Linked DNA regions of Granulicella sibirica. The protein of the gene in region 1 binds, or shares a complex with, the protein of each later gene. Links are inferred from orthologs where the notes say so. Each region holds a gene or a part of one and is shown on either strand. Other genes may lie near its edges.

Evidence for each region.
Region 2: rplS (region 1) and rpmE share a complex: the UniProt entries of both Bacillus subtilis proteins name them as parts of the 50S ribosomal subunit. The link is inferred for Granulicella sibirica from one-to-one orthologs.

The regions. Positions count from the first base shown.
Region 1 is NZ_RDSM01000003.1:598,968-602,651, reverse strand. The notes cover bases 1-2,733. They hold rplS (50S ribosomal protein L19), read left to right. Parts: upstream 1-1,055; coding sequence 1,056-1,412; downstream 1,413-2,733. Other genes in these bases: GRAN_RS19040 (PIG-L deacetylase family protein), read left to right, coding at 2,352-2,733; GRAN_RS19045 (ribonuclease HII), read left to right, coding at 1,576-2,361; GRAN_RS19055 (DMT family transporter), read left to right, coding at 1-841. In the rest of the region: more of GRAN_RS19040, read left to right, coding at 2,734-3,104; GRAN_RS19035 (DUF1800 domain-containing protein), read right to left, coding at 3,290-3,684. UniProt on the Bacillus subtilis protein: This protein is located at the 30S-50S ribosomal subunit interface and may play a role in the structure and function of the aminoacyl-tRNA binding site.
Region 2 is NZ_RDSM01000001.1:2,439,107-2,442,319, forward strand. Bases 476-3,213 are described here. They hold rpmE (50S ribosomal protein L31), read right to left. Parts: upstream 2,099-3,213; coding sequence 1,853-2,098; downstream 476-1,852. Other genes in these bases: dusB (tRNA dihydrouridine synthase DusB), read right to left, coding at 506-1,783; GRAN_RS10150 (ATP-binding protein), read left to right, coding at 2,282-3,034; GRAN_RS10155 (DUF2393 family protein), read left to right, coding at 3,077-3,213. Also shown: GRAN_RS10135 (hypothetical protein), read right to left, coding at 1-473. UniProt on the Bacillus subtilis protein: Binds the 23S rRNA. While neither of the L31 paralogs is essential, this protein seems to function as the main L31 protein.

The sequences.
Region 1 (3,684 bases):
CTTCCCCCCACTCTGGATTGCCATGATGCGCGGCTCACTCGGAGCCCTCCTGCTTTGGAGCGCGCTCTTCCTCACCGGCCATAAGCCACCGGCGCGCAAACATCTTCCCTGGCTCCTCCTCGTCGCGCTCTTCAACAACGCCATCCCCTTCACCTGCTTCGCCTGGGGCGAGCAGGTCGTCCCAAGCAACACCGCCTCCGTCCTCAACGCCACCACACCCATCTGGACGCTCCTTCTCACCCTGGCCGTCTATCGCACGCGCATCGGCTGGAACGTCATCGGCGGCGTCATCCTCGGCTTCGCCGGGGTCGTTCTCGTAGTCCTCAACCAGTCCGCCACCATGCCCGTTAGCGTCACCCACGCGCAGTTCCTTCGCGGCATCCTCCTCATCTCCACCGGAGCCCTCGGCTACGCCATCGCCGCCGTCATCGCCAAGGCAAAGCTCCAGGGCGTCGACCCCATCGGCATCGCCGCCTGCCAGCTCGGCTTCGCTGCCCTCATGGTCGCGCCGCTCGCCCTTACCCTTGGCCATCCCACGAACCTTCATCTGGCCAACTGGCTCGCCATCATCGTCCTCGGCTTCGCCGGAAGCGGACTCGCCTATCTCCTCTTCTTCCATCTCCTTACCACCATCTCCGCCACCCACGTCGTAGCCGTCACCTACCTCCTGCCCATCTGGGGAGTCTTCTGGGGCTTTATCGCCCATGAGCACGTAGGCCCGGGCACGTTCCTTGGCGTCGGCATCACCATCGTGGGACTCGGCCTCATGAACCTCCGCCGCGGACCCGCCGCCGCGCCCGCCACAGCCTCGCGCCCGCAAGCCGAAGAGGCCCGCTCTTGACTTCCCTGCTATAATTCCCTCAGGAATAGCGGAAGTCCGGCTGCATATCGCGCCACTCGAAGTCCGAAGCTAAGTTGAATGTTTCGAAGACTTTAGGACTTTCCTACCCAGGTGGGGAGTATAGACCTCTGCCCCTCAGCAATCCCGCTCGTCCAGAAAACAGGCCGAAATGGTGTACACTGAGAAACGACTTCAGTAGCGAGAAAGCAGTTCCATGTCCATTCATCCAATCATGCAGAAACTGGCCGCGAAGCTCGAGCGGACCGATCTCCCCGCGTTTGCCCCCGGCGACACCGTCCGCGTTCAGGTCAAGATCAAGGAAGGCGAGAAAGAGCGCCTCCAGGCCTTCGAAGGCATGGTCATCGCCAGCCGCAAGGGCCCCCAGGGCACATTCACCGTCCGCAAGATGTCCTTCGGACAGGGCGTAGAGCGCATCTTCCCCTACAACTCCAAGGTAGTGGACAAGGTCGAGAAGATCCGCTCCTACGAAGTTCGCCGCGCCAAGCTCTTCTACCTCCGCGGCCTCCGCGGCAAGGCAGCCCGCTTGCGCGAGGTCGCCCGCGCCGTCTAACCCCTTTCGCTTCTCAAAAAAGCCACGGCCCCCGGTCGTGGCTTTTTCCTTTGCCGCCGCAGTTGCCCTTGCCTTTCTGGTTGTCATTCCCGAAGGGAATCTGCGTCCGTCTTCGCTTTACCCCGGTTTTCCGCCACTCCCCATCCGCTAAAGTAGAACCAGCATGCCGCCCAAAGCCAGCCCGGCCCAGAAGAAGGCGATCACCAAAGCCACAGCCAAGCAGCGCATGCTCAAGCAACTCATCTGCTCCAGCGCTCCCGAAGAAGCCCTCCGTTACCACGGTTACAAGCAGATTGCCGGAGTCGACGAAGTAGGCCGCGGAGCCCTCTTCGGACCCGTCGTCGCCGCCGCCGTCATCCTCCCCAAGACTGTCAACGCCCTCGCCAAAGCTGGCCTCAAGGACTCCAAGCAGCTCACCCGCGAAGAGCGGGAATCCCTCGACCGCCGCATCCGCCGCGTCGCCGTCGCCATCTCCATCGCCGAGGTCGACGCCGAGACCATCGATCGCATCAACATCTACCAGGCCACCCGCCTCGCCATGCTGAACGCCGTCCTCGGCCTCCCCATCCCCCCCGACCACCTCATCATCGACGCCATGCGCCTCGACCATCCCTGCGCCCAGACCAAGCTCTTCTATGGCGACGCCCTCTGCCTCTCCATCGCCGCCGCCTCCGTCGTCGCCAAGGTCCACCGCGACGCCCTCATGCGCGACCTCGACCTCACGCACCCGCAGTATGGCCTCGCCTCCCACAAGGGCTACGCCACTCCCGAACATCGCCGCGCCCTCACCCAGCACGGCCCCACCCCCCTCCACCGCCAGTCCTTCGCCCCCGTCCGCGCCTCCGACCCCAACGCCCCAGCGAACATCGACGAGCTCCCCGACATGGAAGAGCTCCTCTTCGAAGCCGAAGACTTGGAAGTAGTGGAATCAGGAGAAGCATGGCTCTGACAACCAGGAAGTCCCTAAGCGGACGCAAGCTGATGTGCATCGTGGCCCATCCCGACGACGAATGCTATGCCTTCGGTGGGGCTCTCGCCCTCGCAGCGGAAGAGGGCGTCGAGACCTACGTAATCTGCCTCACCGACGGCCAGGCCGCCACCAACCGTGGCGATGCCGCCACCAGCGAGCACCTCGGCCAGATGCGCCGCGACGAGTTCGCCGACTCCTGCAAGGTCCTCGGCGTCACCCGCCACGAGCTTCTCGACTACCAGGACGCCCAGCTCGAGTTCGCCGACTTCTCCCGCACCGCTTGCCTCCTCGTCGAGCGCATCCGCGCCTTCCAGCCTGACGTTGTCCTCACCTTCAACTCCGACGGCGGCCTCAACACCCATCCCGACCACGCCATGGTCTCCTGCTTCGCCAGCACCGCCTTCCACTGGGCCGCCTCCGCCAAACGCTTTCCGGGTGCCGGCCCCATCTTCGCCCCGAAGCGCCTCTTCCACGTCAGCACAAACTACTTCCTGCCCGAGCGTCCCGCGCCCCTGCCCCCGCCCTACAACATCGTCCTCGACATCCGGTCCGTCTTCGAGACCAAGCTCGAAGCCTTCCGACAGCACACCTCTCAGGCCCCTCTGATGGAAAAGACAAAAGCCATCTTCGCTGAGCACGGCCACAGCGAGTACTACACCCTCGCCGCCGCCATCGACCCCCAGCCCGCTCCCCACCTCACCAGCCTCTTCGAGGGCCTCTAGCCAACACCTCACTCGGCCCCGCTGGTTGTCTCTCCCTTGGCCGTTGCCCTTCTGGTTGTCATTCCGAAGAGAAGCTACGTCTAGCTTTGCCTCTTCCCAGCCAAGACCAAGGGCGCCCCACCTTCGGCGAAGCCTAAGGTGGGAGCCCATACAGCCTGGTCCGGCTCACCCAAACCCATCTCCCCTTACCGCACCTGAAACTCCGGCGACCCCATCACCAGCGCCGTCAGCAGATTCAGCCTCTCCGCGTCCCCAATCCCCGCCTGCCCCTCCACCTGCTTGTGAATCAACTCATTCGTCTTGGCTGAAACACCCCCGCCAATCAACGTATTCTCAAGTACCCCAAGCACCACATCCACACCCTGTTCTGTACCCGGAGTAAACCCGACAGGCTGAGCCGAAGCCGCCGGCTGCGCCATCAACCCAAGCGCAAGCACATGCGGCGAGTCGAACTTCTGATTCGAAAACTTGTTATTCGTAAGCTGATACGCGAAGTTCAGCCGGTCCACCAGAGCGCTCGAGTTCATCCACTGCTCCGCCGTAATGTAATACCCGGTAGGAGGCAGCGCATAAAAGAGCG
Region 2 (3,213 bases), on another replicon or contig:
TCAACCTCCAGTTCCTTCCAGATGTGCTCCGGGATCGATTGCGCCAGGATAGACGAAGCCTGTTCCGCATCTGCCGGTTTCACCACCACCCGTGGTCCCCGGCTATCCATGACTCCTCCCTGCCCCGTCACAAGGAAACTCTCCACCTTCGATTCCAGCAGAAAAGCCCGCGCCGCATTCGCCTCGCTGATCGTCGCAAAGAGAAACGTGCAATCCTCTGGAGCCCGCTCCGCGTAGTCCCGCAGCATCTGGGGATCGTGAAGCCAGCTCTCCTCGTCATGATCTTCCTCCACGGCGGTCTTTGAGGCGTCAGGGGCAAGATCAAGCCCCCGGAGAGCGATCTCTCTGCGAAGAATCTCCTGGGCGATGGGGGTGAGTTCCTCAGGCTGCTCAGCAAGATGCAAGAGCCGCTCCTCCGGCAGATCGCGATAGTAGGCGGTAAGCCGGTCGTCCTCTTCCTGCGTCCAGTCCATGATCCACTCCGATGTCGAGAGTACTACGCCCCTCAGTCGCAATACTCCCCAGCCGCCACCAGCTCCGCCGCCATCACCTCATCCTCATTCGCCACGGCCGTCTCCGCCCGCGACGCGAAGAACGCATCGACAGCATCCAGCACGCTGGCCCCGTTCTTCGAGTCGAAGATCTGCTTCCGCAGCGCCCCGCCCCCGGGCACGCCGTGCGTAAACCACGCCGCGAACTGCTTCATCTTCCCGACGCAGTCCCGTGCCTGCTTCTCCCGCGCGACCTGTCCGGCAGCGGTGATCGCTTCGGCGCGCGCGATCTCGTTGGCGTTCTCCATCTCGATCTCTTCGACCATCTTCTGGAAGTAGTCCCGGATCATCCGGTACCGGTCCTGATCCGTCGGGCTGTCGTACCTGCCGGTCGCCGTGTACTGCGCGATCTGCCGGAAGATCCACGGGTTCGCCGGAGCCACGCGCCCGATCATCACCGCGTCGCACCCCGTCTTGTCGACCATCGCCGCCGCGTCTTCGGGCGTCCGCACATCCCCATTCCCGATTACCGGGATCGATACCGCATCCTTCACCGCCGCGATCCACTCCCACCGCGCCTGCCCGGTGTACCCATCTTCGCGCGTCCTCGCGTGCAGGGCGACCGCGTTCAACCCGCAGTCCTCCGCCATCTTCGCAAGCTCCACGCAGACGATGTGCTTATCGTTCCACCCCATCCGGAACTTCACGGTGAAGGGAATCGAAATCGATGCCCGCACCGCCTTGAAGATCTCCCCGATCAGGGGCAGATCCCGCAGCAACCCCGACCCGCCATTACACGCCACCACCCGCTTCGCCGGACACCCCAGGTTCAGGTCGACGATGTCGAACCCCGCATCCTGGCAGATCCTCGCGCTGTCCGCCAGCGTCACCGGGTTCGACCCGAACAACTGCGCCGAAATCGGGTGCTCGTCATCGTAGTACGTCAGATACCTCTTCCGCTTCGTCTCCCGCATCCGCGAGAGTCCATCGGCCGAGGTAAACTCCGTCATGATCAGCCCGCACCCGGACTGCTGATTCGACGTAACACTGTCCACATTTACCGCACTTTGCCCCGCGTCCTGACCAGCGTTTTCAGCCGAAAACATGCTCGCATTTTTGATAAACCGGCGAAAAACTGTGTCCGTCACGCCCGCCATCGGAGCCAGCACAGTAGCTGGAGCAATCCGTACGTTGCCGATATCAAAGGACTTAGGCACACGCGCTCCCTCAGGCATCGCATGCTCCACCGGATCGTCCCACTGCTTTTTCTCGAGCGTATACCGCTTCTTCATGCAATCGAACCCCTTCAAAACAAAAGGCCCCCGCACAGCGCGGAGGCCTTTCGCTCAAAACCGCAGCAATTACTTGGTCTCGGTCTTCGCCGTCTCGGCCTTGCCCGCATCGGACTTGGCGAACTTGCGGCGGAAGCGCTCGACGCGGCCTGCCGTATCGATCAGCTTCTGCTTGCCCGTAAAGAACGGGTGGCAAGCCGAGCAGATTTCCACGACGATGTCGCCCTTGTGTGTGGAACGCGTCTCAAACTGGTTGCCGCACGCGCATTTGACGTTGGTGAGGTGATAATCCGGGTGAATTCCTGCCTTAGGCATCGTAAATCCTGTCTTTTCTCGAATTTGCCGGCGTGCGGATCGCTTGCGAACGGGCGGACTCACGGTCACATCGATGGGCCTGTCGCACTGCCAGTGGCACACTTCCGTGGAAGAGCGCCTTCTAAGTATATAGGATTCCGCCACCCAGCAAACGGATTCATCTGCTGCCATACTGAAGAGGTTATGACCGAAGTCTGCAAGATCTGCGATGGAGCTGGCCTCCGCATCATCCAGGAAGAGGGCCGCCAGGTCGCCGCCCCCTGTGTCTGCCGCATCGAGCAGCGCGCCGCCCGCATGCTCGACCGCGCCCGCATCCCCAAGCGCTACGAACACTGTTCGCTCGAATCCTTCGACACCCACTTCCACTCTTCGAACAAGACCCTCACCGCCGCCCACATGCGCGCACGCCGCTTCGTCGAGAATTACCCCATCGAAACGGGCGGTACTGGCCTCCTGCTCACCGGCTCCATCGGCGTCGGCAAGACCCATCTCGCCGTCGGCATCCTGCAGGCGCTTGTCGCCGAACGCGGAGCCACCGGCCTCTTCTACGACTACCGCGACCTCCTCAAGCAGGTACAGCACAGCTACAACTCAAAGGTTGCTGCCACCGAACTCGAGATCCTGCGCCCCGTCTTCGACGCCGAGGTCCTCGTCCTCGACGAGCTTGGGGCCTCGAAGCCGACCGACTGGGTCTGGGACACTGTCGCCCACATCCTCAACACCCGCTACAACGACCGCCGCACCACCATCATCACCACCAACTACGCCAACTTCGGCCCGCTCGGTACCGAGCCCGCGAACATCCGGGGCAAGGAAGAGACCCTCGGCGACCGCATCGGCGAACGCATGCGCTCGCGCCTCCAGGAGATGTGCATGGTCGTCGAGATGCAGGGCAAGGACTTCCGCCAGACGGTCAAGCGCGCCAGCTTCGCCTGAGTCATTTGCTGAGTCATCAGCCCGTATAGAATCGAGGCCAGTATGAGCGACTCCCAGCCGAACGTTCCGACCTCCGCCAGCTCGAACGCCCTCTTCGCCACGCCTCCTGCGGAGCGTGGCGGCTTCCCCAAGGCGGCGGTCTTCGGAGCCATCGGGGCTGTGCTCGTCATCGTGCTCGG